Desulfocurvus vexinensis DSM 17965: one gene and its partner. The protein of the gene in region 2 interacts with the protein of the main gene of each other region in a pairwise test. Links are inferred from orthologs where the notes say so. Each region holds a gene or a part of one and is shown on either strand. Other genes may lie near its edges.

Evidence for each region.
Region 1: the proteins of ftsH (region 2) and hflK interact in binary tests that used the Escherichia coli proteins (3 or more experiments, as listed by UniProt). The link is inferred for Desulfocurvus vexinensis DSM 17965 from one-to-one orthologs.

Annotation. Positions count from the first base shown.
Region 1 is NZ_JAEX01000001.1:159,254-173,374, reverse strand. What follows is about bases 6,714-9,616. They hold hflK (FtsH protease activity modulator HflK), read right to left. Parts: upstream 8,760-9,616; coding sequence 7,668-8,759; downstream 6,714-7,667. Other genes in these bases: G495_RS0100705 (phosphomannomutase/phosphoglucomutase), read left to right, coding at 8,958-9,616; hflC (protease modulator HflC), read right to left, coding at 6,823-7,671. Outside these bases: G495_RS20035 (sensor domain-containing protein), read right to left, coding at 1-1,621; G495_RS16865 (YbhB/YbcL family Raf kinase inhibitor-like protein), read left to right, coding at 1,849-2,304; G495_RS0100735 (hypothetical protein), read left to right, coding at 2,522-3,340; G495_RS0100730 (membrane protein), read right to left, coding at 3,345-4,301; panB (3-methyl-2-oxobutanoate hydroxymethyltransferase), read right to left, coding at 4,319-5,176; G495_RS0100720 (LexA family transcriptional regulator), read right to left, coding at 5,313-5,990; G495_RS20760 (helix-turn-helix domain-containing protein), read left to right, coding at 6,116-6,424; more of G495_RS0100705, read left to right, coding at 9,617-10,325; G495_RS16860 (4Fe-4S binding protein), read left to right, coding at 10,364-10,834; G495_RS0100695 (aldehyde ferredoxin oxidoreductase N-terminal domain-containing protein), read left to right, coding at 10,827-12,572; G495_RS0100690 (efflux RND transporter periplasmic adaptor subunit), read left to right, coding at 12,624-13,904; G495_RS0100685 (ABC transporter ATP-binding protein), read left to right, coding at 13,901-14,121.
Region 2 is NZ_JAEX01000007.1:75,271-89,463, reverse strand. Bases 4,972-7,946 are described here. They hold ftsH (ATP-dependent zinc metalloprotease FtsH), read right to left. Parts: upstream 7,565-7,946; coding sequence 5,378-7,564; downstream 4,972-5,377. Other genes in these bases: folP (dihydropteroate synthase), read right to left, coding at 4,972-5,374. In the rest of the region: replication restart helicase PriA, read right to left, coding at 1-259; UTP--glucose-1-phosphate uridylyltransferase GalU, read right to left, coding at 458-1,327; glmM (phosphoglucosamine mutase), read right to left, coding at 1,389-2,741; G495_RS0108205 (CdaR family protein), read right to left, coding at 2,808-3,710; diadenylate cyclase CdaA, read right to left, coding at 3,714-4,466; more of folP, read right to left, coding at 4,463-4,971; G495_RS0108180 (ATP-binding protein), read left to right, coding at 8,319-9,794; G495_RS0108175 (sigma-54-dependent transcriptional regulator), read left to right, coding at 9,779-11,221; G495_RS21030 (Smr/MutS family protein), read right to left, coding at 11,383-12,408; G495_RS0108165 (transporter substrate-binding domain-containing protein), read left to right, coding at 12,715-13,863; G495_RS0108160 (glucokinase), read left to right, coding at 13,990-14,193. UniProt on the Escherichia coli protein: Acts as a processive, ATP-dependent zinc metallopeptidase for both cytoplasmic and membrane proteins. Plays a role in the quality control of integral membrane proteins.

The DNA of each region.
Region 1 (14,121 bases), on a different replicon or contig from region 2:
GCACCCCGAACTCGTCGCCGCCGATGCGCGAGGCCATGTCGGACACGCGCAACCGCTCGCGCAACCGCTCGCCCAGCACGCGCAGCAGCTCGTCCCCGGTCTGGTGGCCGTGGGTGTCGTTCACGGGCTTGAAGCCGTCCAGGTCCATGAACAGCACGCCCACGGTCTGCCCCGAGCGACGGGCCTGGGCCAGCATGCGCTCGAACTCGCGCTCGAAGGCCACGCGGTTGGGCAGCCCCGTGAGCGGGTCGGTCAGCGCGCGCTGGGCCAGCTCGGCCACCTCGCGCCTGCGTTCGGACACGTCGGTGGCCACGCCCTCGATGCGCGCCAGGGCGCCGTCCTCGGCGCGGATGGCGCGCAGGCTGAGGGAGAGCCAGGTCCGGCTGCCGTCGCGGCGCAGCACCTCGATCTCGTGGCCGCGCAGCACGCCCTCCTCCTGCATCCGGCCCAGCACCTCCATGCGCTTGTCCGGGCTGGCGTAGACCTGGCTGGCCAGGTCGGTCACGCCGCGCACCAGCTCGTCGGGCGAGTCGTAGCCCAGGATGCGCGCCATGGCCGCGTTGGCCCGCACGACGCGGCCCTCGGCGGTGGTGGTGAAGATGCCGTCCACGGCGTTGTCGAAAATGTTGCGGTAGGTGGCCCAGGCCTCGCGCAGGTCGCTTTCGATGCGCTTGAGGTCCGTCACGTCGGTGATGACACCCACAAGCCCCAGATGCTTGCCCGCCGAGTCGGCCACCAGCCCCTCCTGGATCACCACGTCGCGCCGCGTCCCGCCGCGGGTGCGCAGCCAGGTGTCGAAGCGGTGCACCCCGTCGCCGCCCGCCAGCAGGGCCTCGGAGCGCTCCATCCAGTCGGCGGCGACCTCGGGGGGCACCAGGTCGCCGGGGGTGCGCCCCAGCACCTCGCGCCGCCCGTGGCCCAGGAACTGCTCGAAGGCGCTGTTGACGTGGCGGAACTGGCCCCGGCCATCCTTGTAGAACAGCGGGTTGGGGATGGTGTCCATGACCGTTTGCAGGAACAGGTGGCTGTCCTGCAACTCGCGCTCGGCGCGCCTGCGGGCGGTGATGTCCAGCACGGCGCCCTCGATGGTCCCGTGCTCGGCGTCCAGGCTGGCCGACAGGGCCAGCACCTTGCGGCTGCCGTCGGGCCGGGCCACCAGAATCTCGAAGCCGTCCACATGGCCGTGGGCCTGCAGGGCCTCCAGCAGCGCCTCGCGCTGGCCGGGCTCGGTGTAGGCCCGCTCCGGGCGGCAGCCGTCCAGGAACTCGGCCACCGTGGCGTAGCCGAACATGGACGCGGCGGCCTCGTTGCCCAGCAGCACGCGGTCGCCGTCCACCGTGGTGCGAAAGATGCCCACGCTGGCGCTTTCGTAGATGCGCCGGAAGAAGTTCTCGGCGTCGGGGGTGCAGGCCGCGGGAGCCTCGGACTGGGCCGGGGCCGCGGGCGCGGGGAGTTCCGGCTCCGCCGGGGCCGGATGGCGCAGGGTTTCGGGCAGGGGCAGGTCCTGGCCGGAGTTCCGGCTCCGGGCGGCCCACACGGCCAGCCCCCCGAGCCCTGCGGCGGCCCCGGCAAGCAGCAGCACCCACACCGGCACCGCCATGGTCATGGTCACAAGCTCCACGCGTCGCCCCGTCGCCCCGCAGGCCGGGCAGCAGCCCGGCGGGAGCGTTGTCGATTGTCCCCGAAAGCGCCCCCGCTCCGGCGGGGGCATCCATGCATCGTCAACAATAGCCAGGAAGGTGCCCGGGCGCAAGGGCGCCGCGCCCCGAAGGCCGCTGCGGGCTTGGCAAGGGCGGCCCCGGTCTGCTATCCCAGCCGGACCACGACCCCCAGCAGGAGAACCCCGCCATGCAGCTCAAGAGTCCCCAGTTCGCCGACGGCGGCGCCTTGCCCATCCAGTACACCGCCGAGACCAGCGACTTCGCCCCGGCGCTGACCTGGGACGGCGCCCCCGAGGCCACCCGGAGCTTCGCCCTGGTCTGCGAGGACCCGGGCGGGCCGGACGGACCGTGGACCCACTGGCTGGTCTACGGCATCCCCGGCGCGGTCTTCATGCTGGCGGCCAAGCTGCCGCGCATGGCCGAGCACCCCTCGGGGCTGCGCCAGGGGCAGAACGACTGGGGCCGCCTGGGCTACAACGGCCCGCTGCCCGGGCACGGCAGCGGACGCTACGTCTTCACCCTGCACGCCCTGGACGTGGACCTGGACCTGCCACCCCAGGCCAGGCGCCGCGAGTTCGACGCCGCCCTGCGCGGGCACGTGCTGGCCTCGGCCAGCATCACGGCCACCTACGGCGGCAGCTAGGCTCTCCCGGCTTTCGATTGTGCCTGCCCGCAGCGCCGGGAAAGCCCTGGGCGTCGTTTCTGCAAACGACGCCCAGGGCTTTTCCGGTGCCCGCAGACCGTTGCGCGGCGGCCCCGTTTTCCTGCATGATGACGGTTGAAAGGCCCGCGCCGCGCGGGATGCGCCCCGGGCCGGGCCGTGCTATGATCAGGCACACCCTGTGACCCGGGAGCCGCCCATGCCTGCCCCAGCCCGCCGCCTTGCCGCCCTGGCCCTTGCCGCCCTGGCCCTGACCCTGGCCGCCTGCGCCGGGGCGCCGCGCGCCCTGGCCCCGGTGCCCGCCGCCCTGCCTGGCGACCCCGCGCTGCACCCGCCAGACGCCGCCTTCGCGGCCCGGGCGGTGCTGGGGCGCATCCAGGGCGCGGCCCCGCGCGGGGCGGGCTACGCCCCCGAGGCCGCCGCCGTGCTGGATCGCCAGCCCTTCGCCTACCCCGGCTTCGAGGTCGTGGCCCACCGCCTGCTGCGCTACGCGGCGCCAGCAGGCGCCCCGCAGGCGCGCACGGCCTCGGGCAGCCTGGTGCTGGCCGACCGCTACGGGCGCGTGGCCGGGCTGCTCTACGACGTGACCTACCGCCTGGCCGGGGGCGCCCTGCTCCTGGAGCGGGCCTCCGTGGCGCCCGTGTACCGCGAGGCGGCCAGCGTGCGCGTCTTCCTGGTACCCAAGGACCGGCTGCCCGGGCCCGCCCCGACCTGGGAGCAGGCCTACGCGGCCATGGCCGCCCTGGACGCCATGCCCCCGGAGGGGTTGCACACGCCGCACCTGCTGGGCACCCACGCCCTGGTGCTCTTCGTCATGGAGCGCATGCACCCGGACACGGACCTGCGCCTGGACTTCCCCATCCCCGAGGTGGACATGCCCCTGGACACGGTGCGTCTGGTGCCCGGGGCCTGGCGCGACTACGACGGCTGGCGGGTGGCTGTGGTGGAGATCTCACCGGGCACCATGGCCGGGCGCGGCGGGCCGGGGCCCGGGGCCGGGCGCGGAGCCGGGGGCTGAAGCCCTAGAAGGCGAACAGGACGTACCCCGCCGTGACCAGCGCCATGGACGCCGCGCGCAGGGTCTGGCTGGCGACGATGAGCCGGACCGCCACGCGCTGGGGGAAGATACCCGCGTAGTAGGGGTACTGGTGGCGGATGGTGCGCATGGGCGAGGACAGCACGTTGCCCAGCAGCAGCGTGAGCACGGCCATGTTGGGGGCGATGGCGCCCTGGTCCAGCAGGGGCCGCAGGGCCGAGAGCCCGGCGGCCAGCTCGCCCGTGGATTGCAGGGCCACCACCGAGATGACCTGCGGCGGCAGCCAGGACAAAAAGGACAGGTGCGTGGCCATGAAGGTTTCGATGGCCGTGAACAGCCCCCACTCCTGGAGCAGGAAGAACAGCGCGTAGACCGGCACGGTGATGCCCAGGATGCGCCGGATGCGCCGCGAGAAGCGCGACAGCGCCCGGCCCAGGGCCTCGCGCAGGGAGTGCGGCTTCTGCTCGTCCAGGCGGCAGGGGATGCAGCCCTCCTCCAGGGGCGGGTTGAACAGCCGCCCCGCCAGGACCACCGCCCCCGTGCGCAGCACCGCCGCCAGCACCGCCAGCCCCACGTACACGTCGGCCAGCTGGCCGACGATGGAGCGCGTGATGGCGTACATGGTGGGCAGGTGCAGGAAGAAGGTCGGCATGCTGTTGAACAGGTTGGAGAACAAAAGCTCGCGACCCGTGATGCGGCCCCGGGCGTGGGCCTCGGCCAGCATGGTGTTGGCCGACACCCCGGAGAAGAAGGCCATGGAGAACGCGGCGCCGCTCACGTCGGTCAGGCGCGCGGCGCGGGTCAGCGGCGTGGCCAGCACGGCCACGAAGCGCACCCAGTTCAGGGCCTCGATGAGCGTGCCCACCAAAAGCCCCAGGGAGACGAAGAAGCACAGGCGCACCAGGGGCCAGCCCAGGCCCTGCCACAGGGCGGCGAGGTCCATGTCCACCGGCGGCCCCGCTACTCGCCGTCCGGCATTTCCAGCCCGGCGGCCCGCAGCTCGGCGGCGTCCATGGTGAAGCTGTGCTCCGGCCCGGGGAAGGCGCCGGAGCGCACCTCGGCGCAGAAGGCGGCCATGGCCTGGGTCGCGGCCTGGCCCAGCTCGGCGTAGCGCTTGACGAAGCGCGGGGCGAAGCGGTCGAACAGGCCCAGCACGTCGTGGGTCACCAGCACCTGCCCGTCGCAGTGCGGCCCGGCGCCGATGCCGATGGTCGGGATGCCCACGGCGGCAGTGGCGGCCCGGGCCACGGGCGCGGGCACGGCCTCCAGCACCAGGGCGAAGCAGCCCGCGTCTTCCAGGCGCCGGGCGTCGTCCAGCAGGGCCCGGGCGGCCCAGGCCGTGCGGCCCTGAACCTTGAAGCCCCCCATGCGCGCCACGCTCTGGGGCGTGAGCCCGATGTGGCCCATGACCGGGATGTCCGCACGCACGATGGCCTCGATGCGCCCCAGCACGCGCTCCCCGCCCTCGACCTTCACGGCCCCGGCCCGGCCCTCGGCCAGGAGGCGCGCGGCGCCGCGCACGGCGTCGGCGTCGCAGGCCTGGTAGGAGCCGAAGGGCATGTCGGCCACCACCAGGGCGCGTTCCACGCCGCGCGACACGGCGCGGGTGTGGTGGACCATGGCGTCCAGGCCCACGGCCAGGGTGTCGCGCTGGCCCAGGCCGACCATGGCCAGCGAATCGCCCACCAGGACCATGTCCACCCCCGCCGCGTCGGCCAGACGGGCCAGGGCGTAGTCGTAGGCGGTGAGCATGGTCAGCCGCTCGCCGCCCTTGCGGGCGGCCACGGACGGCACGGTCACGGATTCGGTCTTGGTCACGGCTCCTCCTTGGGCTGGGGCACCCGGCGCGCGGGCGCCACGGTAGCAACAGCGCGGGTCCGGCGCAAGGGCGGCAACGGCAAGGCCCCCGGCGCTCGCGCGCCGGGGGCCGGAAGGTCGCGGCCCGGGGCCGGGGCTAGATTTCCTGGATCATCCAGACCATGCGCCCGATGATCTTGTCGCGGTATTCCTCGAAGCCGAAGTGCTGGTCCGCCAGAGCGGGGTTCTCGGCGCGCAGCACGAAGCGGTTCTTCTCCGCCTCCAGGAACACCCGGCGCACCACCAGCCCCTCGAAGGGCAGCAGCACGCCGTAGACCTCGCCGGACAGCACGCTGACGTGGTCGCGGTCCAGGCCCACGAAGGCCCCGCGGCGAATCAGCGGATCCATGCCCGTGCCGTCCATGCGCACCACCAGCAGCGACTTGCGGTCGAAGGCCTTGGGGATGGCGATCTTGCCGGCGGGCTGGGGCTTCCAGCCGCCGTCCTCGGCGGTGCCCCCGGCCATGGCGTAGTAGGTGACCACCTTGGCCGAGGCCATGGGCTCGCCGTAGGGCGAGCCCTCCTCGCGCAGGGTCTCGGACAGGGCGGGCTGGTCGAAGGGCTTGTAGCCCTCCTTGGTCTTGATGTACTGCGGGCCGCGCCCCAGGGCCAGCCAGTCGGGGTTGAGCCCGAACTCGCGGAACAGGGTCAGGAACCAGTCCGCCGGCACGGAATCGCGGCGCTTGGCGTCGGAGATGCTGGATTGGCGAATGCCCAGCACCTGCGCCAGCTCCACCTGGGTCCTGGTCCCGGTGGCCTCTTTGATGCGGTCCACCACCGTTTCGAAATTCTCACCGTATTTTTTCCCGGATTTTCCCATCGCTTTCTTCTCTCAGGAACCGTTTTGCTGTTGACCGTCCAGCGGCGTGGCTATATAGTCGATTGCGTCAGGACCACGCCATGGAAATCGGTAAACAAATTGACGAAAATAACCCGACCCGTCAAGCCCGGCTGCGGGCATGGCTGGCGTTGCACAAGATCCGGTACGGCGACCTGGCTCTGGCCCTGGGGGTTCACCCGTCCATGATCACGCGCATCGTCAGCGGCGACCGCGCCCCGGCCCGGCGCATCAGGCAGCTCGCAAGGCTCGGTATCCCCCGCGAGCTGCTCCCGGAGCCCTCTAGGCCGCCCGGCAGGCCACCTGGCGCCAAAAACGCACCGCGAAAGGCCGCGCAGCCTTCCACGTCGATTTCGGACCGTTCAGAGTGAAGAATCGTAGTGCGGGTCGCACTTTCCGGCGGGGCACACCCGCTGGGTCACAGACGATTCCGGGCGCGCCGCCTGCGGAAATCCAGGGATCCCCGCGCGCGACACGACCCGCCAGCCCGTCCCCCTCAGGCGTTTTCGTATGCGATGATGAATCCCCGTGACGCATTTGTCAATCCACAACCTGCCGCGCCCGGCGGCCGCAACGGCCGCCCTCCAGAGATATCGCCCTGGCTTTTCCACAAAACAGACTGTGCGCGTACGGAAATTCCGCGCCGGGCCCGGCAGCGCCCGGTGCACAAAATCGCTCCACAGATATTTGCGAGAGAACAAAAGGCGGCCCGCCTGGATCCAGGCGGGCCGCCTTCTTGACGGCTGCGGGCCGGGGCCCGGGCTTCGACCTAGCGGAAGTGGCGCAGGAACTCGCTGTCCGGGGTCAGGATGACCCGGGTGCTTCCCGCAAGGCTCTTCTCGTAGGCTTCCAGGCTGCGCTTGAAGGTGTAGAAGTCCGGAGAGGTCTTCAGGGCCTCGCCGAAGATGCGCGTGGACTCGGCGTCGCCCTGGCCGCGCAGCACCTGGGCCTCGCGCTCGGCCTCGGCCAGCAGCAGGGCCCTGTCGCGGTCCGCCATGGACTTGATCTTGGCGGCCTCCTCCTGGCCCTCGGAGCGGTACTGCTTGGCCTGGCGCTCACGCTCGGCGCGCATGCGCCCGAAGATGGCCCGCTCGTTCTCCGCAGGCAGGTCGGTGCGCTTGATGCGCACGTCCACCAGCTCGATGCCGTACTCGCGGATCAGCTCGTCGGAGCGCGCCAGCACCTCGGCCATGATCTGGGGCCGCTTCTGGGACACGATCTCCTGCAAGGTGTAGCGGCCCAGGGCCACCCGCAGCTGGGCGTAGATGATGTCGTCCAGCCGGGCCGTGGCCGCGCGCTCGTTGTTCACCGTGCGGTAGTACTGCAAGGGGTCCACGATGCGCCATTTGCTGAAGTTGTCCAGCAGCATGGCCTTCTTGTCCTCGGTGAGGATCTCGCGCGGCTGGGAGTTGTGTTCCAGGATGCGCGCGTCGAAGACGGTCGCGCTCTGGATGAAGGGCTTCTTGAAGTGCAGGCCGGGCTCCTTGGCCCCGCCCACGGGCTTGCCCAGCTCCAGGACGATGCCCGTCTGGGTCTGGTGCACCAGGAACATGCTCTGGGACAGCACCACCAGCGCCGCGCCCAGGATGCCCAGCAGCCATCCGTTTCGCTTGCTCATTGCGCACCTCCGGCCTGGGGGGTCTGCGGTTCGGAGGACGCCGGGGCCTTGGCCCGGGGCAGCCTGTCCAGAGGCAGATAGGGCACGACCCCGCCGCTGGCCTTGGAGTCGATGATGATCTTTTCGAGCTCGGGGTTGGAGAGCACGGTTTCCATGGTCTCCAGATACAGGCGGGTCTTCGTCACGTCGCGGGCCTTCTCGTACTCCTGGAGCACGGCCAGGTAGCGCGCGGCGTCGCCCTGGGCGCGGCGGATGCGCGTCTCCTTGTAGGCCTCGGCCTGGTTGAGCAGCACCGCCGCCTGACCCCGGGCCCGGGGCATCAGGTCGTTGCGGTAGGCGTCGGCCTCGTTGATCAGCCGGCTCTTGTCCTCGCGGGCGGAGGCCACGTCCTTGAAGGCGTCGATGACCTCGTGGGGCGGATGCACGTCCTGAAGCTGCACGGCCACGACTTGGATGCCGCTCTCGTAGCGGTCCAGGATGCTTTGCAACAGGTCGGTGCTGTCGTTCTGGATGCCCAGCTTGCCCGTGGTCAGCACGGTGTCGATGAGGTTGTAGCCCACCACCTCGCGCATGGCGGCCTCGGCGGCGGCCTTCACCGTCTCGTGCTGGCTCTTGACGTTGAACAGATACTGCTTGGCGTCCCTGATCTTGTACTGCACGATGAACTGCACATCGACGATGTTCTCGTCGCCGGTGAGCATGAGCGATTCCTGGTCCACGGCGCGGGCCTGCGACCCGGCGCCCGCCGAGCCCCGGAAGCCGATCTCCACGCGGTGGATCTGCGTCACCTTGGGCGTTTCCACGCTCTCGATGGGGAACGGCAGATGGTAGTGCAGCCCGCTTTCCGTCAGCCGGGCGAACTTGCCGAAGCGCAGCACCACACCCTGCTCGTCGGCGTTGACGATGTACAGGCCCGACAGGGCCCACAGCACCACCACCGCCAGCAGGATGAACTTGCCCGCCGGGAAGTTGAACTGCCGCAGCCGCCGGACCTCGAAACCGAAATCACCCAGGCCCGGCCCGCTCGCGCCGCCGGACGGCCTCTGCCGTTTGTTCTGCTGTTGCAGCTTGTCCCAGTCCCAGTTCATAGTCCCCTAGCTCTAAGGCTTCGGCGCGCGCAGGTCAAGCCTTGCCGGGCGCCCGGCCCGGGAATCCGCCCGCCCCGCCGGGCGCGCCGGGCGCGTCCTTGGGCCTTGCAAGCCCGGCCCGGCAAGGGTAGGGTCCACTCTGGGCACATCCGGTCCGCCAGGGCGGACGCGGCACACAAACAGGGCAGCGGAGGAGCGATGAAACCGGTCAACAAGGAAGTCTTCAGGGCCTACGACATCCGCGGCGTGGTGGACAGGGACTTCGACGAGCAGTGGGTCGAGACCCTGGGCCGGGCCTGCGGCACCTATTTCCGGCGCAAGGGCCACACCCGGGCCGTGGTCGCCCACGACTGCCGCCATTCCTCCCCGGGCTACCAGCAGCGCATGATCGCCGGGCTAAGCGCCTGCGGGGTGGACGTGCTGTTCCTGGACATGGTGGCCACCCCGCTGTTCTATTTTGCCGTCAAGACCCTGGGCTACCGCGCCGGGGTGATGATCACCGCCAGCCACAACCCGCCGGAGTTCAACGGCTTCAAGGTCTGGGAAGGTGACTCCACCATCCATTCGGAGGAGATCACCGCCGTGTACGAGATCATGGCCGCCGGGCGTTTCGAGTCCGGCTCGGGCGTGGCCGCGCGCCACGACATCGTGCCTGCCTACCTGGACGCCCTGGCCGCGCAGGTGCGCCTGCCGCGCCCGGTGCGCGTGGTGCTCGACGGCGGCAACGGCGCGGGCGGGCTGGTCTGCGCCGAGCTTCTGCGGCGCATCGGCGCCGAGGTCCTGGAGCAGTACACCGAGCCCGACGGCGACTTCCCCAACCACCACCCCGACCCCACGGTGCCCAAGTACATGACCGACCTCATCGCCCGCGTGCCCGCCTCGGGCGCGGAGCTGGGCATCGGCCTGGACGGCGACGCCGACCGCATCGGCGTGGTGGATGAAAAGGGCGCCATGGTCTACGGCGACAAGCTGCTGGCCATCTACGCCCGCGACATGCTCACCCGCCACCCCGGGGCCACGGTCATCGGCGAGGTCAAGTGCACCCACCTGCTCTACAAGGACATCGAGGCCCACGGCGGCCAGGCCATCATGAGCGCCACCGGGCACTCGCTCATCAAGGCCCGCATGCGCGAGACCGGCGCCCTGCTGGCGGGCGAGATGAGCGGGCACATGTTCTTCGCCGACCAGTACCACGGCTTCGACGACGCCCTCTACGCCGCCCTGCGCATCGTGGACATCGTGGCCCGCACCCCGGGGGCGCCGCTGTCCGGCTACCTGGACGACTGGCCCGTGACCTGCAACACCCCCGAGCTGCGCGTGGACTGCCCCGACGCCCTGAAGTTCCAGGTGGTGGCCCGGGCCCTGGAGTATTTCCGCACGCGCTACGACGTCATCGACGTGGACGGGGTGCGCATCGTGCTGCCCGACGGCTGGGGGCTCCTGCGGGCTTCCAACACCCAGCCCGTGCTGGTGCTGCGCTTCGAGGCCCAGTCGCCCCAGCGGCTGGAGGAGATCCGCCGCCTCGTCGAGGAGCCCCTGGCCCGCTGGATCGCCGAAATGTCCTGACCCCCGGCCAGGCCGGAACAAATGGAGTCCGACCCACGATGAAAATACTTGCCGCCAACCACATGGAACGCTGCATCGGCTGCCACTCGTGCTCCCTGGCCTGCGCGCGCCTGGTGCACGACAGCCTGAGCTGGATCCGCGCGGGCATCCGCATCGGCTCCGCAGGCGGGCTGACCACCGGCTTCGAAGCCCGGCTGTGCGTGGCCTGCAACCCCGCGCCCTGCGCCCTGGCCTGCCCCACCGGGGCCTTCGCCCAGCGCAAGGGCGGCGGGGTCGTGGTCCAGCGCGCGCTGTGCATCCGCTGCGGCGAATGCGCGGCCCACTGCCCGGTGGACGCCATCCTCATGAGCACCGAGGACGGCTACCCCTACGTATGCATCCACTGCGGGCGCTGCGCCCAGTTCTGCCCCCACGGCTGCCTGGAGATGATCGACGTGCAGGACCGCAAGCCCCGCCCCCTGCCCGCCGAAGCCCTGGAAGGGGAAGAGGAGGAGCACACCCATGGCTGACCGTCCGTTCCACATCATGCATGTGAACCTGGAGACCGGGCGCGGCGAGCGCGCCGACTTCTCGGCCCCGGACGAGTGCCTGGGCGGCTCGGGCCTGGCGGCCCGACTGTTCGAGAAATACGGCGGCCTCGACCGGCCAGCGTTCAGTCCCGCGCAGCCGCTGATCTTCGCCATCGGCCCGCTCACGGGGCGCTACCCGCTGATGAGCAAGGTCGTGTGCGGCTTCAAGTCGCCCTACACCGGGCAGTACGCCGAGTCCCACGCCGGGGGCCGCCTGGCCCTGGCCCTGCGCTTCGCGGGGTTCGACGCCCTGGTGATCACGGGGCGGGCAAAGCGCCTGTCGGCCCTCACCGTGGCCGGGCGCAAGCTGGCCCTGGCCGACGTGGAGTACCTGCGCGGGCGCGACGTGTTCAGCACCGGCAAGCACCTGCGCCACAAGAGCGGCGCCTCGGGCCACCGCAGCATCCTGCGCATCGGCCCGGCGGGCGAAAACCTGCTCGCCTACGCCTGCATCAACGTGGATTCCTTCCGCCACTTCGGGCGCCTGGGCTCGGGGGCGGTCATGGGCGCCAAGAACCTCAAGGCCGTGATGGTCGTGGGCGACCGCGAGCTGCCCCTGGGCGCGGGCAAGGAATACAAGAAGATCTTCAAGGATATCTACGCCAAGCTGACCACCACGGACATGATGAGCAAATACCACAACCTGGGCACGCCCCAGAACGTGATCCCGCTCAACGAGCTGAACGCCCTGCCGTGGAAGAACCTTCAGCAGACCTCGGACCCCGGGGCCGAGGGCATCTCGGGCGAACGCTTCGCCGAGCAATTGCTGCTGCGCCAGACGGCCTGCTCCGGCTGCCCCGTGGGCTGCATCCACATCGGGCTGCTGCGCGAGCAGTTCGCGGGCGAGCACGAATACCTCTACCGCCAGGTGTCCTACGACCACGAGCCCATCTTCGCCTGCGGGGCCATGCTCGCCCTGTCCAACGCCTCCGACGTGCTGGCCGTGCTCGACGCCTGCGAGCGCCAGGGCATGGACGTGATGAGCGCGGGCGTGGCCCTGGCCTGGGCCGCCGAGGCGCTGGAAAAGGGCGTCGTCACCGAGAAGCAGACCGTGGTGCCCCTGCGCTTCGGCCAGGCCAAGGGCTTCATCGCGGCCATGGACCTGCTGGGCTCGCGGGCCAACGAGTTCTACGAGATCCTCGGGCGCGGGGCGCTGGTGGCCGCCGAGCACTACGGCGGCACGGACTTCGCCTGCGTCCTCGGCCAGGAGATGGCTGGCTACGCCACGGGCGAGGTGTTCTTCGTGTCCCAGGCGCTGGGCTTCCGCCACTCGCACCTGGACAGCGGCGGCTACTCCTACGACCAGAAGGCCAAGGACAAGGACGTGGGCAAGGCCGTGCGCTTCATGGTGGACGACGAGAAGGGCCGGGTCATGCTGACCTGCATGGTCTCCTGCCTGTTCGCGCGCGGCATCTACACCCCCGAACTGCTGGCCGAGGCCCTGGACGCCGCAGGCTTCCCGGCCACGGCCCAGAACCTGGACGCCCTGGCCAGCGAGGCGCAGCGCCTGCGCTGGCGCCTGAAGCTGGACACGGGCTACGACCCCGGCAAGGTGACCATCCCGCGCCGCTTCAGCGAGGTCGTCACCTGGAAGGGCGCCATGGACCAGGGCTACATGGACGCCCTGCGCGGCGCCTACGCCAAGGCCATAGTGGACCTGGGCGCCCGGCAGGAGTAGGCTGCCCGCAGGCCCAACGCCATCCGCCCACTGCAACCAGGGGGTCTGCCCGTGCGCAAGAAGTTCATTCTCGCCGCCCTCGTCGCGGCAGCCGTCGTGGCGGCCCTGTTCTGGACCACGGGCCGCCGCGCGGGCGAGATCCAGGTCCTGGCCACGGCCAAGGTCACGCGCGGCACCGTGCGCAGCCAGCTCGAAGCCACGGGCATCGTCAAGGCCCAGGTCGGGGCCATCGTCAAGATCGGCGCCCAGGCCACGGGCCGCCTGACCTCCATGCGCGTGAAGATCGGCGACAGCGTGCGCGAGGGCGACCTCATCGCCCAGATCGACGACCGCGAGGCGCGCACGGCCCAGGCCGAGGCCCAGGCCCGCCTGGAGCGCGAGCGCGCCGAGCTGGCCCGGGCGCGCGCCGTGGCCCCGCTGTCCGTGGCCGAGGCCCAGGCCGACCTGGAGGCCGCCGAGGCCGAGGCCGCCTACGCCGCCGACTTCGCCGCGCGCCAGCGCACCCTGTTCGCCCAGGGGCTGGTGGCCCGCGACACCCTGGACGACGCCGCCCAGAAGGCCCAGGTCAAGGACGGCGCCCTGCGCGCCCGCCGGGCCGCCCTGGAGCGCACGCGCACCGAAACGGAAAAGACCCTGCACAAGGCCAGAAAGGCCGTGCGCGAGGCCGAGGCGGCCCTGGAATCCATCCAGACCCGCCTGAGCTACACGCGCATCGTCAGCCCGCTCACGGGCGTGGTCAGCCAGGTCACGGTCCAGGAGGGCGAAACCGTGGTCGCCGGGCTGGAGGTGGCCAACCTGATCACCGTGCTCGACCCCACACGCCTGGAAATGTGGATCTACGTGGACGAGACCGACATCGGCCAGGTGCGCCCCGGCCTGCCCGTGGAGTTCCAGGTGGACGCCCTGCCCGGGACCTCCTTCCACGGCACCATCGACCAGATCTACCCCGAGCCCGAGGTGCGCGACAACATCGTCTACTATCAGGCCCTGGTGCGCATCACCCCCGAGCAGGCCCAAAGCCTGCGCCCGGAGATGACCACCCAGTGCCAGATCATCGTCGAGGTCAAGGACAACGTGCTGGCCCTGCCCAACGCGGCCCTGAAGTGGGTGGCGGGCGAGCAGGCCGTGTACGTCATGCGCGCGGGCAAGCCCGAGCGGATCATGCCCGAGCTGGGTCTGGCCGGGGTGAGCGCCACCGAGGTTCTCTCGGGGCTGGCCGAGGGCGACGAGGTGGCCGTGCAGCTCGTGCTGCCCGGCACCAAGGCCCCGCAGGGCGCCCAGGCCCCGCGCACCCCGCAGGCCCCCCCCGGGCCGCCCAGGGGCCGCTCGTGAGCGACGCCCCGCTCATCCGCCTGGCGGGCATCGGCAAGCGCTACGAAACGGCGGGCGCGCCCACCGAGGTCCTGCGCGACGTGGACCTGGACATCGCCCACGGCGACTTCACGGCCCTGCAGGGGCCCTCGGGCTCGGGCAAGTCCACCCTGCTGCACATCCTGGGCCTGCTCGACCGCCCCACCTCGGGCCGCTACGAGCTGGAAGGGCGCGACGT
Region 2 (14,193 bases):
CCTCCACGGGCCAGAGCAGGTCGCGCAGGCGCACGCCCTCGGGCACGTCGGCGGGCGGGGTGTCCTGGCGGCGCACCAGGGCGCCCAGGCGCGTGGACGCGCCCACGGGCACCAGCACGCGCAGCCCCGCCGCCCAGGTGTCCGGCGGCAGGTGCGGCGGCTCCGCGTAGGTGTAGACGGCAAAGGGCGCGCCCAGCAGGGCCACCTGCCAGTAGCCGCGCGCGGGCTCGCCGGGGGTCGGGGTCGTCGGTCGGGTCATGGTTTCCGGGGCGTGTCGCCTGGGCCGTGTTGCTGGGGAGACGCCTGGGGCATCCTCGCCCCGGGGCCGGGGCGCGTCAAGGCCCGGGGCGGGGCGCGCCATGCGCCGGGCGGGCCCGGCACGGCAAGGCCCCCGGGGGCGGGGCGTCCGCGCCGGGGGCCTGGATGCGCCGGGCCCGGGGGGCCGGGCCGGGGCCGCCTACTTGCAGGACAGCAGTTCCTGGAGGTTGCGCACCAGATCGTCGCGCAATTCCTCGTCCTGCAAGGCGAAATAGATGTTGGCCGTCAGGTATTCGGCCCAGTCGCCCGCGTCGAAGCGCCGCCCGCGCATGCGCACGGCCAGCAGGCGCCCTTCCTTGGCCATGATCTCCAGGGCGTCGGTGAGCTGGATTTCGCCGCCCACCCCGGGCTTCAGGCCGCGCAGGTGGTCGAAGACCTCGGGCATGAGCACGTAGCGGCCGACCACGGCCATGCGCGAGGGCGCGTCGGCCACGGCGGGCTTCTCGACCATCTGGCGCACGCGGAAGATGCCCGGGGCGTACTCCTCGCCCTGGATGATGCCGTAGCGGTCCACCTTGTTGAGCGGCACCTCGACCACGCCGACCACCGAAAGACCCTCGGCCTTGGCCACGTCCACCAGCTGCTTGATGCCCGGCTCCATGCCGAACATCAGGTCATCGCCGACCATGACCGCGAAGGGGTCGTCGTTGATGACGCCCTGGGCGCAGAGCACGGCGTGGCCCAGGCCGAGCTGCTTCTTCTGGCGCACGGAGATGATGCTGGCCATCTCGGCCACGGCGCGGATCTCCTCCAGCAGCTCGGTCTTGCCCTTGCGCTCCAGCAGCTCTTCGAGCACCCAGTTGTGGTCGAAGTGGTCCTCGATGATGGTCTTGGTCTGGTTGTTGATGAAGACCACCTCGGTCAGGCCGGTGTTGATGGCCTCTTCGACCACGTACTGCACCACGGGCTTCTTGTAGATGGGCAGCAGCTCCTTGGGGACGTTCTTGGTGGCCGGCAGGGAGCGCGTGCCCCAGCCCGCGACGGGAATCACGACTTTGCGGATGTTCATGGTCGGTCTCCTTGGTTCTGCGTGCGTGGTGCCTTGGGGGCCAGGATACCGCAAGTGCCCGTTAATTCAAGACCCGGCGGACCACTTCGGCCAGGGCGTCGGCCAGGGCGCGCACCTGGACGGTGTCCTGGCCCTCGACCATGACCCGGGCCTTGGCCTCGGTGCCGGAGTAGCGCAGCAGCACGCGCCCGCGCCCGGCCAGCTCGGCCTCGGCCTGGGCTACGGCGTCCATGAGCTCGGGCAGCTCCTCGAAGGCGCGCTTGCCCGCCACGGGCACGTTGACCAGCACCTGGGGGTAGGGCGTGAGCAGGCCCGCCAGTTCCGACAGGGGCCGCTGGCGCGCGATCATGATGCGCAGCAGTTGCAGCGCGGCCAGGATGCCGTCGCCGGTGGTGGAGTAGTTGGAGAAGATCAGGTGCCCGGACTGCTCGCCGCCCAGCACCGCGCCCTCGCGGCGCATGGCCTCGGCCACGTAGCGGTCGCCCACGGGCGTGCGCAGCAGCCTGCCGCCGTGCTCGCGCATGAAGACCTCCAGGGCCATGTTGCTCATCACCGTGGCCACGAGCAGGTTGCCGCACAGGGCCCCGCGCTCCATCTTGTCCAGGGCGCACAGGGCCATGATCTGGTCGCCGTCGAGCACGGTGCCCTTCTCGTCCACCACGATGAGCCGGTCGCCGTCGCCGTCCAGGGCCAGGCCGATGTCCGCGCCCTCGGCCACCACGCGCGCGGCGACCTTGTCGGGGTGCAGCGAGCCGCAGCCCTCGTTGATGTTGGTGCCGTCGGGCGAGACGCCCATGGCCACCACCTCGGCCCCCAGCTCGCCCAGGACCATGGGCGCCACGCGGTAGGTGGCGCCGTGGGCGCAGTCGAGCACGATCTTCACGCCGTCCAGGGTCCGGTCCGCCGGGAAGGTGTGCTTGAGGGTCACCACGTAGCGGCCCATGCTGTCCACCACGCGGGCGGTCTTGCCCACGCGGTCCTGGGGCGGGTAGTCCCAGTCGGCGCAGGGGTCCAGCACCAGGTCGGCGATCTCGTCCTCCACGGCGTCGGGCAGCTTGTAGCCCTGGCTGTCGAAGAACTTGATGCCGTTGTCGTAGTAGGGGTTGTGCGAGGCGGAGATGACCACGCCCAGGTCGCAGCGCATGCTGCGCGTGAGAAACGAGATGGCCGGGGTGGGCATGGGGCCCACGAGCATCACGTCCATGCCCGCGGCGCACAGCCCCGAGGTCAGGGCCGTCTCGAAGATGTAGCCGGAGATGCGCGTGTCCTTGCCGATGAGCACCTTGTGGCGTTTCTTGCCGTTGCGGAAATACTGCCCGGCGGCCAGGCCCAGGCGCAGGACCGTCTCGGGCAGCATGGGGAACTCGTTGACCCTGCCGCGCAACCCGTCGGTGCCGAAGAAGCGTTTGACCATTGTTCCTCTCGATACGCAAATATGCCGCGCCATTGGCGGGAAGATCGTGAAAAGCGAGGCGCGATGCTACTTCTTTTTGACCCTGACTTCCAGTGTTTCGGGGGCCACCTTTTCCAGGGTGCAGCCGTCGGGCAGCTTGATGCGCACGGGCATCTGGTGCGTGCCTGGCTCCAGGCCCGAGGGCGGCAAAACGTAGGCCATGCACTGCTCGGCGAGGTCCTGCGCGCGCGCCAGCGGCAGCGGCACCAGGGCGCGCACCTGCACGGTGGACGGTGACGCGTCCACGCCTTCCAGGGTTTCGGGCAGCACCCGCACGGGCAGCTTGAGCCAGATGCTCTTGCGCTTGACGGCGAATTCCACCGCCACGCGCACCGCCGAGGGCTCGGCGGACAGGCCCCGGGGCAGGTCCAGCTCGGCGCGCACCACGTGCTCGCCCTGGCCGGTGGCGTTCACGGCCACCTCGCGGGTGGCCAGCTCCTCGAGCTTGGACACCGCGGCCATGGGCCCGCGCACGCGCACCTCCGCGGGCAGCGCGGTGGCCGCCACCAGCTCGTAGTCCTTGCCGGGGGCGCCGGTCCAGACCGGACGCACGGGCAGCTCGCGTTCCATGAGCCGGTCCGCCGTCAGGGTCACGCCCGGGGGGTCGATGGCCACCACTTCCAGGGCCATGGACAGCGGGACGTTCTCGGCCTCGAAGGGAATCGTCGTCTCGCCGGGCTCCAGGCCGGACAGGTCCAGGGAATAGGCCGGGCGCCGTTCTTCGAGGCGGCGCACCAGGGCCCGGGGCCCGCGCACGCGCACGGCGATCTTGTCGGCCATGCCGCCCAGCACGAGCATGTCGGGCCGGGCGCCCACGACCTCCACGGGCATCTCCACCACGGTCTGGACCTTCTCGCGGCCCGTGACGATGTACCAGCAGGCCAGGGCCAGGGCCAGGGCCATCAGCCGGTATTGCCAGTTGCGCAGCATGGCCTACTTCTCCCAGGCCCGTTTGAGGACGCGGCGCAGGCGCACCTCGTCCAGGGCGGCGGTGAGCCGCCCGCCGATGGCTATGGACACCTCGCCGCGCTCCTCGGAGACGACCACGGCCACGGCGTCGGTTTCCTCGGTGATGCCAATGGCCGCGCGGTGGCGCGTGCCGAAGGTCGATTTCTGGCGCACGCCCGAGGCCAGGGGCAGGATGCAGCCCGCCGCCAGCACCCGCCCGGCGCGCAGCAGCACGGCCCCGTCGTGCAGGGGCGTGTCGGTCTGGAAGATGGTCAGCAGCAGGTCGCGCGACAGGCGGGCGTCCAGGGTCACCCCGCGCTCGGTGAGGTCGCCCAGGGGTACGTTCTTCTCGATGACCACCAGGGCGCCGATGTGCCGCCGGGCCATGTCGAGCATGGCGGTGACGAGCTGGTCGAAGACCTCGTCGGCCACGCTGGGCCGCTTGCGCCACAGCCGCCCCGCCCCCACCTGCGACAGGGCGTTGCGGATGTCGCCCTGGAACAGGATGATGACCACCAGGAAGATGGAGCCCAGGAAGTTGGCCAAAAGCCAGTTGAGGGTCAGCAGGCCGAAGACCTCGGAGAGGTAGTAGACCACGGCCACCAGCAACAGCCCCCAGAGCACCGACAGCGCCCGGGTGCCCCGGATGAGCAGGATCAGCCGGTAGAAGATGAAGGCCACCAGCGCGATGTCCACGATCTCGCGCCAGGAGATGCGCAGCCAGCCGAGGTCGATCACGGGAGGAGCCCTCCGGGCCGGGGCGCTGGCCCCTGGCGGTTTCGCAGCGCCTCGGCCACGGTGAGGGTCTGCACCGTGCGGGCCACGTCGTGGACGCGGTGGATGCGCACCCCGCGCGAGGCCAGCACGGCCACGGCGGCCTGGGTGGGCCAGGCGCGCTCCCCCAGGGGCAGGCCGAGCAGGTGCTGGAACATGGACTTGTTGGACAGCCCCACGTACAGCGGCAGGCCCAGCACGCCGAAGGCCTCGATATTGCGCAGGATCTCCAGGTTGTGCTCCAGGGTCTTGCCGAAGCCGATGCCGGGGTCGATGACGATGTTGTCTTCGGGCAGGCCTGCGGCGGTCAGGGCGCGCAGGCGTTCCTCGAAGAAGGCGATGATGTCGTGGACCACGTTGGCGTAGCGCGGGTCCTGCTGCATGGCGTCCGGGCGGCCCAGGCTGTGCATGAGCACGTAGCCGGGCTTGTACTGCCCGAGCACGTCCAGCAGGGCGGGGTCGAAGCGGCAGGCCGAGATGTCGTTGACCACGGCGGCCCCGGCCTCCAGGCAGGCGGCGGCCACCTCGGCCTTGAAGGTGTCCACCGAGACCACGGCGGCGGGCCCGGCGGCGAGGTCCTGGGTCCGGGCGATGTGTGCGGCCAGCTCGCGCACCACGGGCAGCACCCGGGCCAGCTCCTGGCTGGCGGGCACGGCCTGGGCCCCCGGGCGGGTGGATTCGCCGCCCACGTCGAGCACTGCGGCGCCCTCGTCCAGCAGGCGCCTGCCGTGGGCAGCCGCCGAGGTCGGGTCGTCATGGGCCCCGCCGTCGAAGAACGAATCCGGCGTGACGTTGACGATGCCGACCACGAAAAAGGGGGCCGGGCCAAGGACCCGTCCCCCGATCACGTTCCAGAAGATGCGCTCCTGCATGGCCTAGTTTCCGCTCTTGTCCTTCTCCCCGGCGCGGGGCGCGGGGGCGTCGTCGGGCTCCAGGCGGAACTCGCCTCCGTCCTGCTGGGCGGCGGCCACGTCCAGCTCGCCGTCCATGACCTTGCGGAACAGGCTCTTGGGCCTGTCCTGGGGCGGCGGGGGCGTGGCGCCCGCCATGGGCGAGGCGTATTCGCCGGCCATGCGCTCCTGGCCCGCGTCCGCGTCCGGAGCCGAGGCCGAAGCCCCGCCCCCCGGTGCGGCGGGGGCCGCCGGGGCCGCCGGGGCCGCGCCGCCGGGCGCCGCCGGGGCCGCGCCCGATCCGCCCGATCCGCCGCCCGACCCGTCGGGGCCGGGCTGGCCCAGGGCCGGGCCGTCCTGGGCGCCGGGGCCAGCGAGCTTGGGCAGGGCTTGGCCCTGCATGATCAGGTCGATGTCGGCGCCCGAGATGGTCTCGCGCTCCAGCAGGGCCTTGGCGATGGCGTGCAGCGAGTCCAGGTTGTCGCGGATCAGGGTCAGGGCCCGCTCGTTGGCCTCGTCCACCAGGCGGCGGATCTCGGAGTCGATGAGCCGGGCCGTGTCCTCGCTGTGGACCTTGTGGCGGATCATTTCGCGGCCCAGGAACACCGAGTCGTCCTTCTCGGCCAGGGCCAGGGGCCCGATGGCGTCGCTCATGCCCCACTGGGTGACCATCTTGCGGGCGATGCCCGTGGCGCGCTCGATGTCGTTGCTGGCGCCGGTGGTGCGCTGGCCGAAGATCAGCTCCTCGGCGGCGCGCCCGGCCAGAAGGCCCGAGAGCTGGCCTTCGAGGTATTCGCGGCTGTAGTTGTGGCGGTCGTCCACGGGCAGGTGCATGGTCACGCCCAGGGCCATGCCGCGCGGGATGATGGAGACCTTGTGTACCGGGTCGGCGTGGGGCAGCAGCTTGCCGATGAGGGCGTGGCCCGCCTCGTGGTAGGCCGTGGTGCGCTTCTCCTCCTCGGAGAGGATCACGCTGCGCCGCTCCTTGCCCATGAGCACCTTGTCCTTGGCGGTCTCGAAGTCGGCCATGAGCACCTGGTCGCGCCCGAGCTTGGCGGCTTGCAGCGCGGCCTCGTTGACGAGGTTTTCCAGGTCCGCCCCGGAGAAGCCGGGGGTGCCGCGGGCGATGACGTCGGTGTCCACGTCGGCGCCCAGGGGCGTGCGCTTGGTGTGCACGTCCAGGATGCGCTTGCGCCCGCGCACGTCGGGGGTGGGCACCACCACCTGGCGGTCGAAGCGGCCCGGGCGCAACAGCGCCGGGTCGAGCACGTCGGGGCGGTTGGTGGCGGCGATGAGGATGACGCCCTCGTTGGACTCGAAGCCGTCCATTTCCACCAGCAGCTGGTTCAGGGTCTGTTCGCGCTCGTCGTGGCCGCCGCCCAGGCCTGCGCCGCGCTGGCGGCCCACGGCGTCGATTTCGTCGATGAAGATCAGGCAGGGCGCGTTCTTCTTGCCCTGGATGAACAGGTCACGCACGCGCGAGGCGCCCACGCCCACGAACATTTCCACGAAGTCCGAGCCGGAGATGGAGAAGAAGGGCACCCCGGCCTCGCCCGCCACGGCGCGCGCCAGCAGGGTCTTGCCCGTGCCGGGAGGGCCGACGAGCAGCACGCCCTTGGGGATGCGCCCGCCCAGGCGGGTGAACTTGCGCGGGTTGGACAAGAAGTCCACCACCTCGGTCAGCTCCTCCTTGGCCTCGTCCACCCCGGCCACGTCGTCGAAGGTGACCTTGGACTGGTCCTGGGTGATCATCTTGGCCCGCGAGCGCCCGAAGCTCATGGCCTTGCCCCCGCCGGACTGCATCTGGCGCATGAAGAAGATCCACACGCCGATGAGCAGCAACATGGGGAACCAGGAGACGAACACCGTGAGCCAGGGCGAATCCTCTACGGGCTTGGCCTTGACCTGGATGCCCTTGTCCACGAGCTTGCCCACCAGGGCGGGATCGTCGGGGGCGTAGGTGCTGAAGCGCTCGCCCGAGACGGTCTGGCCCAGGATGTCGCGGCCCTGGATGGTGACCTCGGTGATCTGGCTGTTCTCCACGTTCTGCAGGAACTCGGTGTAGCTCATGGTGAGCTGGGCACGCGGCGGCTGGTTGAACATGTTGAACAGGAAGACCATCACCAGCGAGATGGCCAACCAGAGGAAAAGATTCCGGGTGACGTTATTCAAGGCGTCTGCTCCTCGTTGTGCGCTCGTCGGGAGGGGGCGCGGGGCCCCGGTCGGGTGACTATAAGTCCCCGGGCGGGGGCAGGCAATGGCGGGCTGCGCATTTTGCGGCGGCTTCGCGCCAGCCGTGGCGGCCCAGAATTTCAACTACCACAGCGGCCTTGCCCTGTCCACGCAAAGGGTGGGGGCGGGTGCGGCGCGGGCGGGCGGCGGATGGGCGCGGGGTGGTTGGGGCTGGCGCGGCGCGGGGAAGGCAGGGTGAGGCTGGCGCGCGCGGGGAGGGCCGCCGCGCGCTGCATCGCCGCGCCCGGTGCCGGACCGTGCGCAGGCCGCCGCCCCTTGCCCAAGCCCGCCGCACCTGCTAGACAGGCGTTTCCCGGCGTGGAAGCGTTTCGTCACCGGTGTGGCGCCTGGTCTTCAAAACCAGTGTGCGGGCTTACCCCCGCAGGTAGGTTCGACTCCTATACGCTTCCGCCACCTTCTGAAATCATTGTGCACTTCCTGAATGAAACGGCCCTTCCCGCGCAGGCATGGCGGGGAGGGCTTCGTGTTTCCTGCGCCTCGGGGGCCGCTGGTGGCCCGCCCATGCCCCGCCGCCGGTTTGGCCCCCGGGCCCGCCAGGGTCCGGGCGCCCCGGCCCCGCCTTGCTGCGCCGCCCGGCCCCGGCGCGGCGAGATTCCCCTTGCAATGGCCGCCTGTTGCGGGTTTGATGGCCCAGCCCCGGGCCCGACGCCTGGGGCCGGAGGTGCCGCGTCCCATGGCCCGCTTGTCCCTGCGTGTGCATATCTTTTCGCTGCTGGCGGCCATCATGGCCGTGGCCCTGGCCGGTGGGGCCATGGTCCTGTGGTACGCCCACAAGGCCGACTCGCTGCTGTCGGACGTGCTGGACCGCGACTTCGTGGCCTACGAGACCGCCGGGCTGCTGGCCGAGGCCCTGCTGGAGCAGCGCGGCCTGGTCACCTACTATTTCCTGGACGCCGACCCCGAGTGGCTCGCCCAGCTGGAACGCAGCCGCGCCGGGTTCGAGGCCCTGCTGGCCCGGGCCCGGACCCTGGCCCCCGACGCCGAGGCCCAGACGCTGGTGGGCGAGATCGAGTCGCGCTACCTGCACTACGTCCAGGCCCGCGACCAGGTGCTGGACCTCTACCGTGCCGGGCGGCGCGAGGAGGGCACCGCGCTGCACCGCGAGGTGCGCGGCCAGTACGCCCAGGTCCACCTGCTGTGCCGGGAGCACCGCGCGCTGCACGAGGGCCGGATGCGCGAGGCGGCCCACGCCAGCCGCCAGCGCATGGCCGTGGTCCGGGGTGCGGCCCTGGGCTTCATGCCCGTGGCCCTGACCCTGGCGGGCGTGCTGGCCTACGTGCTGGTGTGCCACGTGCTGCGGCCCATCCACAACCTGGCCGAGGCCATGGACCTCACGGCGCGCGGCCAGGGCAACGAGATCACCGCCCTGGGCCGGCGCGTGCGGGCCCTGATCCAGGACGTGGGCACCACGCGGCACAAGCTGGAGGAAAGCCGCGAACACCTGGTGCAGAGCGAGCGGTGGGCGCTGACCGGCAAGCTGGCCGCCAGCGTGGCCCACAGCATCCGCAACCCGCTGACCTCGGTGAAGATCCGCCTGTTCTCCCTGGGCCGCAGCCTGCGCCTGAGCGAGGAGCAGCGCGAGGACTTCGAGGTCATCACCGAGGAGATCGGGCATATCGACGCCATCGCCAGGAATTTCCTGGACTTCTCCCGCCCGGCCAAGCTGCGCAAGCAGCAGGTCAGCCCCGTGGAGATCGTGCACAGCGCCCTGACCCTCATGCGCCACCGCCTGGAGTCCTACGGCGTGGAGGTGGATCTCAAGGCCCCGGCGGACCTGCGCCCGGTCATCGCCGACCCCGAGCAGATCAAGGAGGTGCTGGTGAACCTGCTGGTCAACGCCTGCGAGGCCATGCCCGGGGGCGGGCGCATCGCCATCTCCGTGGAGCCGGGCTACGTGGACCCCATGGGCAGCGTGGTGGTGGTGCGCGTGGCCGACACGGGCCCGGGCATCCCCGCCGCCCTGCGCGACAAGGTCTTCCAGCCCTTTTTCAGCTCCAAGGAGGAGGGTACCGGCCTGGGCCTGGCCATCGCCCGGCGCATCGTCGAGGAGCACGGCGGATGGATCACGGTCAAACCCGGCGAGGGCGGCGGGGCGCAGTTCTCCATCACCCTGCCCGGCAGGGAGGACGCCAAATGGCACAGATCCTGATCGTGGACGACGACGCCCAGCTGCGCGAGAGCTTCCGCCGCCTGCTGGCCCAGGAGGGCCACGACGTGCGCACGGCCAACTCCGCCGAGGCCGGGGTGCGCGCCGTGGGCGAGGCCGTGCCCGATCTGGTCATCATGGACGTGCGCCTGCCGGGCATGAACGGGCTGGAGGGCTTCCGGGCCATGCGCGCCCTGGAGCCCCGGCTCACGGCCATCATCATGACCGCCTACGGCACCACGGACACGGCCATCGAGGCCACCCGCCTGGGCGCCTTCGACTACGTGCTCAAGCCCTTCGACATCCCCGACATCCTGCACCTCATCGCCCAGGCCCTGGAGGCCGGACGCTTCCAGCGCCGGGCCGTGGCCGTGGACGCCGGGCCCGGCGACGAGGGCGGCGACGCCCTGGTGGGCCGCAGCGCGGCCATGCAGGGCCTGTACAAGGCCATCGGCCGCGTGGCGGGCACCGAGGCCACGGTACTGGTGCGCGGCGAGTCGGGCACCGGCAAGGAGCTGGTGGCCCGGCTGGTCTATCAGCACAGCCCGCGCAAGGACGGCCCCTTCGTGGTCATCAACTGCGTGGCCATCCCCGAAACGCTGCTGGAGAGCGAGCTGTTCGGCTACGAGAAGGGCGCCTTCACGGGCGCCACGGCCCGGCGCGTGGGCAAGATCGAGCAGGCCGACGGCGGCACGGTGTTCCTGGACGAGATCGGCGACATGCCCCTGCCCATCCAGGGCAAGCTGTTGCGCCTGCTGGAGGAGCGCAGCGTGGAGCGCCTGGGCGGCTCCGGGCCGCGCCCGGTGGACGTGCGCATCATCGCCGCCACCAACCGCGACCTGGAGGCCGCCGTGGCCGAGGGGCGCTTCCGCGAGGACCTCTACTACCGGCTGCGGGTGGTCACCCTGTGGCTGCCGCCGCTGCGCGAGCGCGAGGGCGACGTGGACCTGCTGGCCGACCATTTCCTGGCCCGCCAGGCCCGCGAGATGGAAGTACCCGCGCCGGGGTTCACCGACGCCGCCCGCCGGGCCCTGGCCGGGCACTCCTGGCCGGGCAACGTGCGCGAGCTGGCCAACGCCGTGCACAAGGCGCTGATCTTCTCGCGCGGGGCGCCCCTGGGGGCCGACGAGGTCCTGGGCGCCATCCACGGCGACCGGCCCGGGGACGCCCCGCCGGGGGACGATTTCGACGAGGCCGTGGGCCGCTTCGTGCGCGCCCGGCTCACGCGCGGCGGCGAGCACGTGCTCGACGAGGTGGTGGACCATTTCGCCGCGCGGACCATCGAGGAGGCCCTGCGCCTGACGGGCGGCAACCGCACCCAGGCCGCGCGGCTGCTGGGCGTCTCGCGGCCCACGCTGCTGGCGCGCATGGACCGTTACGCCATCCGCGTCCAGGCCCTGGTGTCCGGACGAGGCGAGGGCCGGGGCTGAGGCCCGCCGCCTGTCTCGCCGGCTGTCGAAAACGTTCCTTCCGGGGCCGTGCAGGACGGCAGGCTGGTGCTCCGGAACAATGCAAGCCCTCGCGTGTCGGGACACACGCGAGGGCTTGGGTTTTTTGAGCAATGTGGCCGCGTGCCCGTCGGGGCGGTCTGCTAGGCGTCCCAGTCGGCAGGCAGGCGGTCCCATTGGACCTTGCCCAGTGATTTCTTGTGCTTGCGCAAGAGGACGTAGAGCGCGCCCGGGCCGCCGTCGCGCGGCTGGGCCGTGACGAAGGCCAGCACCACGCGGCGCAGGGGCTCGCGGGTCAGCCAGAGCTGGACCTCGTCGCGCAGGATGCCGCGTCCGTCGGGCGAGTTGCGCCCCCGCCCCGTGACCAGCACGAGCGTGCGCCGCCCCAGCAGATAGCTGCGGCGGATGAAGTCCACCGTGGAGTAGAGGGCCTGCTCGGTGTTCAGGCCGTGCAGGTCGTGGTGGGCTTCCACCGAGAAGGCCCCGGCGCGCAGCTTGTTGAATATCTTGGGGTCCAGCCCTGTGACGTGGCCGTGCTGGTACTCCTCGGTGAACTCCAGCTGGAAGTCGATTTCCCCGCGCACCAGGCGGCGCAGCTGCTCGCGGGCCAGGGCCTCGGGGTGGGCGGGCGCCGGGGGGGCGGGCGGCTCGACGGCCTTGGGCACATCGCGCCCGCCGGTGCCGTCCAGCCGGGCCACGTCGCCCATGGCGCCCAGGAACAGGGCCGCGTCCTCGGGGTCGGGGGGCTCGGGGAGCGCGGCAGGGGCGGCGGGGGGCTGCGTCTCGCGGCGGCGCAGGGGCTGCGTCGCGGGCCCGGGGTCCGCCGGGGCGGCGTCCCTGGCGTCGCGCGCGGCCTTGTGGCGCTCGTGCTCCTTGAGCAGGTCGCCGAAGGGGCGCTCGTCCAGGTCCCGCTGGTGCGGCTGGGGCTGCGGCGCGCGGGCCTTGCGGCCCATGGCGCCCATGGCGCGCAGGAAGATGTCGTCCTCGGCCTGCAAGGCGTCCGCAGGCCCGGGCGCGGCGGGAGCGCCGGACGCCTTGGGCGCCGGGGCGGCCTTGGCCGGGCGCGCCTTGGCCCCGGGGGCGTCCTTGCCCTTGGCGTCGGCGTCCTTGAGCTTCAGCCCGGCGCCGCGCAGGGCCTTGAAGGGATTGTTGGCAAAGTCGTCGGTCACGGCGGTCCTCCGGCCAGAACAGTGGCCACCCGCGCGGCGGCTGTCAAGGCGCCAGGGTGCTTCCGCCGCGCCCGGGCCCGTGGTATCCTGGCGCCGCGCGCCCTGGGCGCCGCGAATCTTTTTTCAGGCCGGGCGGGGATGGCGGGCCGCCGGTGCCCTGGCCCCGCCCGGGGGGCGCCGCGCTCACGGCGCCGCAGCATGGTGCCGTTTCGCGGCGCCCCGCTAAAGATTGTGGCCATTGCGCCGACAAGACGAGGAGAACGGGCGCGGGCTGCCTCCGCCGCCCCGCCGCCGCAGGAGCCGATCATGAAACGCATCCCGTCCGTCCTTGTGGCCCTGGCCCTGGTGGCCGCGCTGCTGCCGCTGCCCGGCGCGCGCGGCGCCGAGAAGAAGATCTGCGCCTTCGACCGGGCCTTCATCCCCTTTTCCTTCGTGCGCAACCAGCAGCCCACGGGCTTCGAGGTCGAGGTCCTGGAGGCGGCCCTGGCGGGCACGGGGCTGGGCATCGAGTTCAAGCCCATGCGCAGCTGGGAGCAGGGCCAGGCCGAGCTGGCCAGCGGCGTGGTGCACATCGCCCCGGGCGTCACGCGCTCGGAACTGCGCGACAAGCTCTTCATCTACCCCTCCGTGCCCACGGTGGAGCTGGGGCTCAAGTTCTTCGTCAACCGCGCCTCGCTGATCCGCAGTGTGGACCAGTTGCGCGGGCAGACCATCGCCACTCGCCGCGACTCGGTGACGCAGCTGCTGCTCCAGGAGTTCGGCGGGGTCAAGGTGCGCCTGTACGAGGACGACGAGAAGGCCCTGGCCGCAGTGCAGACCGGCGACGCCCAGGCCTACCTGGGCGCCGACAAGCTCGCCTGGGACATCATCGCCCGCCGGGACATGAAGAATATCGTTGTCGTGGGCCGGACGCTGCACAAGGAGCCGTTGTACTTCGCCCTCTACAAGGGCGAAACGGCCCTGCGCGACATGGTGGACCGGGGCCTGAAGCAGATCATGGCCAACGGCGAGTACGACCGCATCTACCGCAAATGGTTCGTGCCCGAACTGAGCACGCAGGACATGCAGGCCCTGGTGACCAAGGCCGTGGCCGAACTGCCCGTGGCCCACGCCCCGCGCACGGGCGCCCCCCGGGCGGCGGCGGTCTCCACGCGCTCGGGCGCGGTCTACACGGGCGCCTCGGTGGAGGGCCAGCGCGAGGGCATCGGGGTCTCGGCCCTGGAGGCGGCGGTGGCCAAGGCCGTGGGCGCGGGCGACCTGGAGCTGCGCGCCGCCGTGGTGGTGGACGCCAAGGGCCGCGCCGTGCCGCCCACGGCCCCGGAGCGCGACCTGCTCACGGGCTTCGACCGCGGGGTGCTGGTGGTGCTCGAGCCCAACCCCGGCGAGCACGAGGCCTGGATGGCCCCGGCCCTGCTGCCCTTCGCCCCGGGCATGCCCGGGCGCTCCGCCGAATAGTCCGCGCGCCCGGAGAACCTCTCCGCCCCGGGTGCGTCGCACGGCGCGAGGGGCGCGCCAGTCCGCCCGGAGAACCTGCCTCCCGGGGGGCTCCCCGGGCCGTGTTTTTTGTGTTATTCCCCCGCCATGACGACCATCCTTGCCGCCGATATCGGCGCCACCAACGCGCGTTTCGCCGCCTTCGAGCATGGCCCGGGCGGGCTGGCCATGGGCCCTGCCGTCTGGCTGGACTCCGCCGGGGCCGGGTCCTTCGCGGGGTTGCTGGAGGCCCTGCGCGGGGCCGGGGCGCCCGTGGACCCCGGGCGGGCCGACGTGGTGGCCCTGGCCGTG